2 regions of the Mesorhizobium erdmanii genome follow, and region 1 is predicted to be linked to the other one. Evidence: riboswitches for the same ligand, from Rfam matches in the RefSeq annotation. Region 1 holds a riboswitch; the other holds the start of a gene.
The links. Region 1 has a riboswitch for S-adenosylmethionine ahead of metX (homoserine O-acetyltransferase MetX). Riboswitches for the same ligand answer to the same signal wherever they lie in the genome.
Positions count from the first base shown of each region.

Region 1 (4,208 bases):
GAGCCGGTAAATCGGCTTCGATCGACAAAGGAGTTGCGTCATGACCGCCTACGCCGTTGCCCATATGCGCCAAGTCACGATGGGTCCGCAGATCGTCGAATATCTGCACAGGATCGATGCCACGCTGGAACCTTTCGGCGGCCGCTTCCTCGTCCATGGCGGCGATGTCGAGGCGGTCGAGAACGAATGGCCGGGTCATCTGATCATCATCGAGTTCCCCGATCGGCGACGGATGCGCGGCTGGTATGGGTCGCCCGCGTATCAGGCGATCCTCTCGCTGCGCACCGATAACTCGGACTCCGTCGTCATCATGGTCGACGGCGTCGAGCATCCGCACAAGGCGACGGATGTTCTGCGATAGGTTGGCCGATGCGCCTATCGCTTCAGCAGGAACACCGCCTGCTGGCCGAAGAAGTTCCAGAACCACCAGGGCATGGACAGGCCGATCTTCTGGCCGGCGGCATCGAGCGCGGTTGCCTTTTCCACCGTCGCGCCGAGTTCCTCGCACAGATTGACGAAATCGCGGATGGTGCAGAAATGGATGTTGGGCGTGTCGTACCAGGAATAGGGCAGGTCCTTCGTTACCGGCATGCGGCCGTTGACGAACAGCGACAGGCGCACCCGCCAATGGCCGAAATTGGGGAAGGACACGATTGCCCGATTGCCGATCCGGAGCAGTTCGTCGAGTACCAGCTTCGGATTGCGGGTGGCCTGCAAGGTCTGTGACAGGACGACGAAGTCAAAACCCTTGTCGGGATAGAATTCGAGATCCTTGTCGGCGTCGCCCTGGATGACCGAGAGGCCGCGCGCAACGCATTCGTTGACGCCACGCTGCGACAATTCAAGCCCGCGGCCGTCGACCTGCTTGGTCTCCTGAAGCAATTCGAGCAATGAACCGTCGCCCGACCCGACGTCGAGCACGCGCGACTGCGGTGGGATGAGGTTGGCGACGACCTCGAGATCGACGCGCTGGCTGCCGTTGACACTCATGATGTCGCCTCCTGGATGGGGCGTGATCCTGGACGGACAAGTCCGCGACTTTCCCGGGTCATGCGCTCAGCCCCCTGGCGCGAGCCGCCGAGCCGATGAAGCCCTTGATGGCGGCAAACAGTTCCGGCTCGTCAAGCAGGAAGGCGTCGTGGCCGCGGTCGGTCTCGATCTCGACGAAGGATACCGATGCGCCGGCGGCGTTGAGCGCATGCACGATGGAGCGGCTTTCTTCGGTCGGAAACAGCCAGTCCGATGTGAACGACACCAGGCAGAAACGGGTCTTGGTGCCGGCAAAGGCGTCCGCCAGCCTGCCGCCATGGTCGGCGGCGAGATCGAAATAGTCCATCGACCGCGTCATGTAGAGGTAGGAGTTGGCGTCGAAGCGGTCGACGAAGGTCATGCCCTGATGGCGCAGATAGCTCTCGATCTGGAAGTCGGCGTCGAAGCCGAAAGTCAGGTGGTCGCGGTCCTGCAGATTGCGGCCGAATTTGCGGTGCAGGGCGGCCTCGGAAAGGTAGGTGATGTGGGCAGCCATGCGGGCCACCGCCAGGCCCTTTTCCGGGCGCTTGCCGTGCTCGAAATATTTGCCGCCATGCCAGTCCGGATCGGCCATGACGGCTTGTCGGCCGACCTCGTGGAAGGCGATGTTCTGTGAGGAATGGCGGGCGCCGGTGGCAATCGGCAGCGCCGAAAAGACGCGCTCGGGGTAGCTCGACGCCCATTCCAGCACCTGCATGCCGCCCATCGAGCCACCGAGCACGCAAAACAGTTTCTCGATGCCGAAATGGTCGATCAGCATCTGCTGCGCGCGCACCATGTCACGGATGGTGATGACCGGCAGGTCGAGCCCATAGGGCTTGCCGGTGGCGGGGTTGGTCGAGGCCGGCCCGGTGGAGCCGAGGCAGCCGCCGATGACGTTGGAGCAGATGACGAAGAAACGGTTGGTGTCGATGATCCTGCCGGGGCCGATCAGCACTTCCCACCAGCCCGGTTTGCCGGTCACCGGGTTGGTGCTGGCGACATGCTGGTCACCGGTCAATGCGTGGCAGACGAGGATGGCATTGGAGCGGGCATCGTTCAGCGTGCCATAGGTCTGGTAGGCGATCTGGAACGGCGACAGAAGCGTGCCGGCGTCGAGCTTGAGCGGCTTGTCGCGCCCGAAGCGCAACACCGGGCTCGACGGCTGGTCGGCCTCGTTGTTGGTCTTTCCTGCACGCGGAGCGGCCATTCTCGTCTCACTTGCTGCATCGTATCAGCCGACAGATCGCCCGCCGATGCGTCGTCCGGCCGGCAGCGGACAATAAAAAAACCGGCATTGCCATTCGCAAAGCCGGTTACGTCACGCAAACGGCCCTTTAGCGAATTGTTTAACGTGGCTGCAAGCCGACCGGCCAAATCACCACGGGACTGTCATTGTTCTTCTAGAACTCGTCCGCTCCGTCGTCAATGCCGTCTGCTGGCCCCACTGCCACCTCTCGACATTGCCGCCCATGGCTTGTATTTCCGCTGCGGCCTCCAGATGGGGGCATTTCGACGGATTTTACGGAAAATGACACAGACACCGGATCAGGCACGTCCAACCCCGCGCGCGGGCATCATGGACATCGACGCCTATGTGCCCGGCAAGAGCACGGCGCCGGCCGGCGTCGCCAAGGTCTACAAGCTGTCGTCGAACGAGAATCCGCTCGGTCCGTCACCGAAGGCGATCGAGGCCGCGCGGGAGATTGCTGGAAAGCTCGACATCTATCCCGATGGCACCGCCAGGCGGCTGCGCGAGGCGATCGCCGAGGTGCATGGCCTCAATGCGCAGAACATCATCTGTTCCAACGGTTCCGACGAGATCCTCGGTCTTCTGGCTCAGACCTATCTCGCCCCTGGCGACGAGGCCGTGTTCACCGAACACGCCTTCATGGTCTACAAGATCTACATACAGTCGGCAGGCGCGGTGCCGGTTGTGGTCAAGGAGACCGACGAGCGCGCCGATATCGATGCGATCCTGGCCGCCGTCACGCCGCGTACGAAAATCGTGTTTCTCGCAAATCCCAACAATCCGACCGGCACCTATGTGCCGTTCCAGGAGGTGCGCCGCCTGCATGCCGGCCTGCCCCGCAACGTGCTCCTGGTGCTCGACGCGGCCTATGCCGAATATGTCCGCCGCAACGATTATGAAGCCGGCATCGAACTGGCCGGCAGCGCCGAGAATGTGGTCATGACCCGCACCTTCTCCAAGATCGGCCTCGGCGGGGCGCGGATCGGCTGGATGTACGGACCCATGCACATCGTCGACGCCATCAACCGCGTACGCGGTCCCTTCAACGTCAATGCGACGGCGATCGAGGCCGGTATCGCCGCGATCCGCGACCGGGCCCATGTCGAGCGTAGCGTGGCGCATAACGAGACCTGGCTTGCCTGGCTGAGCGCGGAGATGACCGGGCTCGGATTGCGGGTGACGCCGAGCGTCGGCAATTTCCTGCTCATCCATTTTCCCAACGACCAGAAGCATTCGGCGGCGGCGGCAGACGATTACCTGACGGCGCGCGGCTATATATTGCGGCGCGTTTCTGGCTACGGTTTCCCCAACGCGCTGCGCATGACCGTCGGCACCGAAGAGGCCAATCGCGGCGTCGTCGCCGCGCTGACGACATTCCTGAAAAGCTAGAACGCCCGAAAGCCGCACCATGACATCACCGATGTTTGAAAAGATCGCGCTGGTCGGCATCGGCCTGATCGGCTCGTCGCTGGCCCGCGTCATCCGCCGCGAAGGCCTGGCAGGCCACGTGGCCATCTCCACCCGCAGCGCCGCGACGCTGGCGCGGGCGCGGGAGCTTGGACTGGGCTCGTCCTACACGACGGATGCGAAGGAAGCGGCTCGCGACGCCGATCTGGTCATCGTCTCGGTGCCGGTCGGCTCATCGGGGGCGGTGGCGCAGGAAATCGCCCCGGCGCTGAAGCAGGGTGCGATTCTTACCGATGTCGGCTCGACAAAGGCCTCGGTCATCGCGCAAATGCAGCCGCATGTGCCTGGCGGCGTCCATTTCATCCCCGGACATCCGCTGGCCGGTACGGAAAAATCCGGACCGGATGCCGGCTTTGCCGATCTGTTCGACAATCGCTGGTGCATCTTCACGCCTCTGCCGGACACCGATCCGGAGGCGCTGGAAAGGCTGTCGGAATTCTGGCGCCGCTGCGGCGCCAACATCGACACGATGGACCCGCAG
Region 1 is NZ_CP033361.1:1,609,262-1,613,469, forward strand. Features, by position in the region: gene EB233_RS07770 (DUF1330 domain-containing protein) at 41-361, shown strand; gene metW (methionine biosynthesis protein MetW) at 376-990, opposite strand; gene metX (homoserine O-acetyltransferase MetX) at 1,049-2,218, opposite strand; SAM riboswitch at 2,326-2,403, opposite strand; gene hisC (histidinol-phosphate transaminase) at 2,540-3,649, shown strand; gene EB233_RS07790 (prephenate/arogenate dehydrogenase family protein) at 3,669-4,208, shown strand, end outside.

Region 2 (4,208 bases), 1.7 Mb from region 1:
GGGGCTCGGCGAGACGATCGATCTCGATGCCGCCTACAAAAAGGGGCGACTGTTGTCGCCGATCAATCACCCCGATCCGGCCCACCTGCATCTCACCGGCACCGGACTGACGCATCTCGGCTCGGCGGCGACGCGCGATTCCATGCACAAGAAGCTCAGCACCGATGGCGAGGAGCAGCTCACTGATTCCATGAAGATGTTCCGCATGGGACTGGAGGGCGGCAAGCCCGCCAAGGGCCAGATCGGCGTGCAGCCGGAGTGGTTCTACAAGGGCAACGGCACCATGGCCGTGGCGCCGGGTGCCGCACTCCTGTCCCCGGCCTTCGCCAAGGACGCCGGCGAAGAACCCGAGATCGCCGGCATCTATGTCATCGGCGATGACGGCGCGCCTTTTCGTGTCGGATTTACGCTGTCGAACGAATTTTCCGACCATGTGACCGAGCGCGTGAACTATCTGTTCCTTGCCCATTCCAAGCTGCGCAACGCCTCGTTCGGACCGGAGATCCTGATCGGCGACCTGCCTTCCGATATCAGGGGCACTTCGCGCATCGTGCGTGACGGCAACACGCTATGGGAAAAGCCCTTCCTGTCGGGCGAAGCCAACATGTCACACACCATCGCCAATCTCGAACATCATCATTTCAAGTATTCGGCCTTCCGCCAGCCGGGCGACGTGCACGTACACATGTTCGGCACGGCGACGCTGTCGTTCGCCGACGGCATCAAGACCGAGGCCGGCGATATGTTCGAGATAGAGGCCGGGGATTTCGGCCTGCCGCTGCGCAATCCGCTCGAGATCGAAAAGCCGGTGAAGGTGGTGGTGAAGGCGCTGTGAGGCGGGCCAGAGGGGAGTTCGCAGCCGATCCATTCGTCATTCTAGGGCGGAGCAAGGAGCGAAGCGACGCGCGCAGACCCTAGAATGACGGAGAACGGGGCGGCGGGACCGCGCTCCCTTCTGCCTTGCCGGGCATCTCTCTTACTAGGACCTCAGCGCGCCGCGCGGAAATGCTTGGAGAGCTTCAGGCCCTGCGCCTGGTAGTTGGAGCCGAGATCGGTGCCGTAGAGCGCCTGCGGCCGCTTGAGCATATGCTCGTAGACCAGCCGTCCGACGATCTGGCCATGGTCGAGGATGAACGGCACTTCATGGCTGCGCACTTCGAGCACGGCCCGGCTGCCGGTGCCGCCTGACGCCGAATGGCCGAAGCCCGGATCGAAGAAACCGGCATAGTGGACGCGGAATTCGCCGACCAGCGGATCGAAGGGTGTCATCTCGGCGGCGTAGAGCGGCGGCACATGCACCGCTTCCTGGCTGACGAGGATGTAGAATTCGTCGGGATCGAGCACCAGTTCGCCGGCGCCGCTCTTGTGGATCGGCTCCCAGAAATCGACGACATCCTGCGCCGCGCGCTTGTCGACATCGACAAGGCCGGTGTGATGCTTGCCGCGATAGCCGACCAGCCCGTCACTGTCGCCCTTGAGGTCGATCGACAGCGCGATGCCACCGCCCGAAATATTCGGCGGCTCGGTCGCGACCAGCATCTGCGCGGTATGCAATTCATGCAGTTCGGCTTCCGAGAGCAGGGCGTTGCCGGTGCGGAAGCGGATCTGCGACAGGCGCGAGCCGGTGCGCACGACGATCGGAAACGTGCGCGGGCTGACTTCGAGGTAGAGGGGACCGTTGTAGCCGGCGGCGATCTTGTCGAACTCGTGGCCACGGTCGGTCATGACACGGGTAAAGATGTCGAGCCGTCCGGTCGAGCTCTTCGGATTGGCGGAAGCGGACACGGTCGACGACAGCGCAAGGCTTTCCAGCAGCGGCACGATGTAAACACAACCCGTTTCCAGCACGGCGCCATCGGCGAGGCTGAACTCATGCAGCTTCAGCCGGTCGAGTTTGTCGACAACCCGATGATCGGGGCCGGGCAGAAAGGAGGCGCGTACGCGGAAGGCCGTGTCGCCGAGCCTGAGATCGAGGCTCGCCGGCTGGATCTGGTCGGCATCGAGCGCGCGCGGCGACTTCAGCGCGCCGGACTGGAACAGCGCCGAAATGTCCTGATCGGGAAGAATGCCTGTCTGCCGCAAAGTCTGGCTCCGCTCGAAGGCCGGTCTCTTTGTGGCAGGTTCTTGCCGCAAAACCGCTGGACACTCTTGCGGAACCTGCCTGGTACAAACCTCTTAATGAAGCCGGCAATTGACGCAAGCGTGGTACGGGTCTAAAGGGTCGTTATCCCGTGGTGATTTGGCCGGTCGGCTTGCAGCCACGTTAAACAAGTCGCTAAAGGACCGTTGGCCGCGAGGCCGTATGGACCGGTTGCGACTTTCGCGGCCGGTTTTTTTGTGTCTGGAACAAAAGCGATGAGCAGCAAGAAGCGCAACTGGAAGCCTCAAACAGCCCTCGTGCATGGCGGAACCCTGCGTTCCCAATTCGGCGAGACCTCCGAGGCGATGTACCTGACCCAGGGCTATGTCTATGAAACGGCGCAGGCGGCCGAAGCCCGTTTCAAGGGCGAGGAACCTGGCTTCATCTATTCGCGCTACGCAAATCCGACCGTCGACATGTTCGAGAAGCGCATGTGCGCGCTGGAAGGCGCGGAGGACGCACGCGCCACGGCATCGGGCATGGCGGCGGTGACCGCGGCGCTTCTGTGCAGCGTCAAGGCCGGCGACCATATCGTGGCGGCGCGCGCGTTGTTCGGCTCCTGCCGCTGGGTGGTGGACACGCTGGCGCCGCGCTACGGCATCGAGGCGACCTTGGTCGATGGCACCGATATCGCCAATTGGGAAAAGGCGGTCAGGCCGAACACCAAGCTGTTCTTCCTGGAAAGCCCGACCAACCCGACGCTGGAAGTGGTCGACATCGCCGCTGTCGCATCGCTCGCCAATTCGATCGGCGCGCGGCTTGTCGTTGACAATGTCTTCGCCACCCCGCTGCAGCAGAAGCCGTTGCAGCTTGGCGCCCACATCGTCGTCTATTCGGCGACCAAGCACATCGATGGCCAGGGCCGTTGCCTCGGTGGCGTCATCTTGTCGGACAAGAAGTGGATCGACGAGAACCTGCACGACTATTTCCGCCACACCGGCCCCAGCCTGTCGCCGTTCAATGCCTGGACGCTGCTGAAGGGCTTGGAGACGCTGCCGGTGCGCGTGCGCCAGCAAACGGAGAGCGCGGCTAAGATCGCCGACTTCCTCGCCGGGCAACCGCAGATCGCCCGCGTCATCTATCCCGGCCGCGCCGACCATCCGCAGGCCGATATCGTCAAGAAGCAGATGTCCGGCGGTTCGACGTTGATCTGCCTGGACGTCAAGGGCGGCAAGCAGACGGCCTTCGCCGTGCAAAACGCGCTCGACATCGTGCTGATCTCCAACAATCTCGGCGATGCCAAGAGCCTGATCACCCATCCGGCGACGACGACGCACAAGAATTTGAGCGACGAGGCGCGCGCCGAGCTCGGCATCGGGGCTGGGACGCTCAGGCTGTCGGTCGGCCTGGAGGACACCGACGACCTTCTGGAGGACATCGCGCAGGCATTGCAGGCCGCCAAGTAGGGTTGCCAGGCCGCGCCGCGCGGCAATCAAGCGCGCGATGGCGTCTCTTCCAGTTCGGCGGCCTTGGTGCCTATGGTCATCGCATTGCCGCGCCAGTCGACGGCACCGCCGAGCCAGCCGCGTGCCCACATCGCCGGCAAGATCAGGTCGCGTACCATGATCGCCGCGACCATGCGCGGCGACAGGTACCAGCCCTTGGACCAGGCCAGCGCGCATTCCGGAAGGTAGAAGGCCACCAGCACGGCGATGGCCGTGAACGGGAGGCTGAGGCCGGCGCTTGCCGCCGCAACCAGCGCAAGCACCAGCGGCACAACCGCGCCGGTGAGGATTTCGGGCGCGAAGAACAGCGGGAAGGTGACCCGGCGCAGGCGCGCCCAGCGGGCCTGGCGCGACCAGATCTCGCCAAACCTACGCCGGCCAAGCGGCTGCTCGAAGGGCGCGGCGACGAGATTGACGCGCAGGCCAAGCCCATTGACCAGCTTGGTCGCGGCCGCGTCCTCGGCGATTTCGGCGGCCAGCGCGCGGATACCGCCATTGGCATCCAGCATCGGCTTGTTCCATAGCATGCTCTTTCCCTGGGCAAAGCCGAGGCCGAGCGCCTCGCCGGCATACTGCCATCGCGCCTGCAGCGTGTTGAGGAAGGCGCATTCGACCTCGGCCCA
Region 2 is NZ_CP033361.1:6,535,268-6,539,475, forward strand. Features, by position in the region: gene araD1 (AraD1 family protein) at 1-835, shown strand, start outside; gene EB233_RS31350 (2'-deoxycytidine 5'-triphosphate deaminase) at 988-2,082, opposite strand; SAM riboswitch at 2,222-2,299, shown strand; gene EB233_RS31355 (O-succinylhomoserine sulfhydrylase) at 2,356-3,546, shown strand; gene EB233_RS31360 (ceramide glucosyltransferase) at 3,573-4,208, opposite strand, start outside.
Region 2: it holds a riboswitch for S-adenosylmethionine, as region 1 does, so the genes downstream of both, EB233_RS31355 (O-succinylhomoserine sulfhydrylase) here and metX (homoserine O-acetyltransferase MetX) in region 1, are expected to answer to the same signal.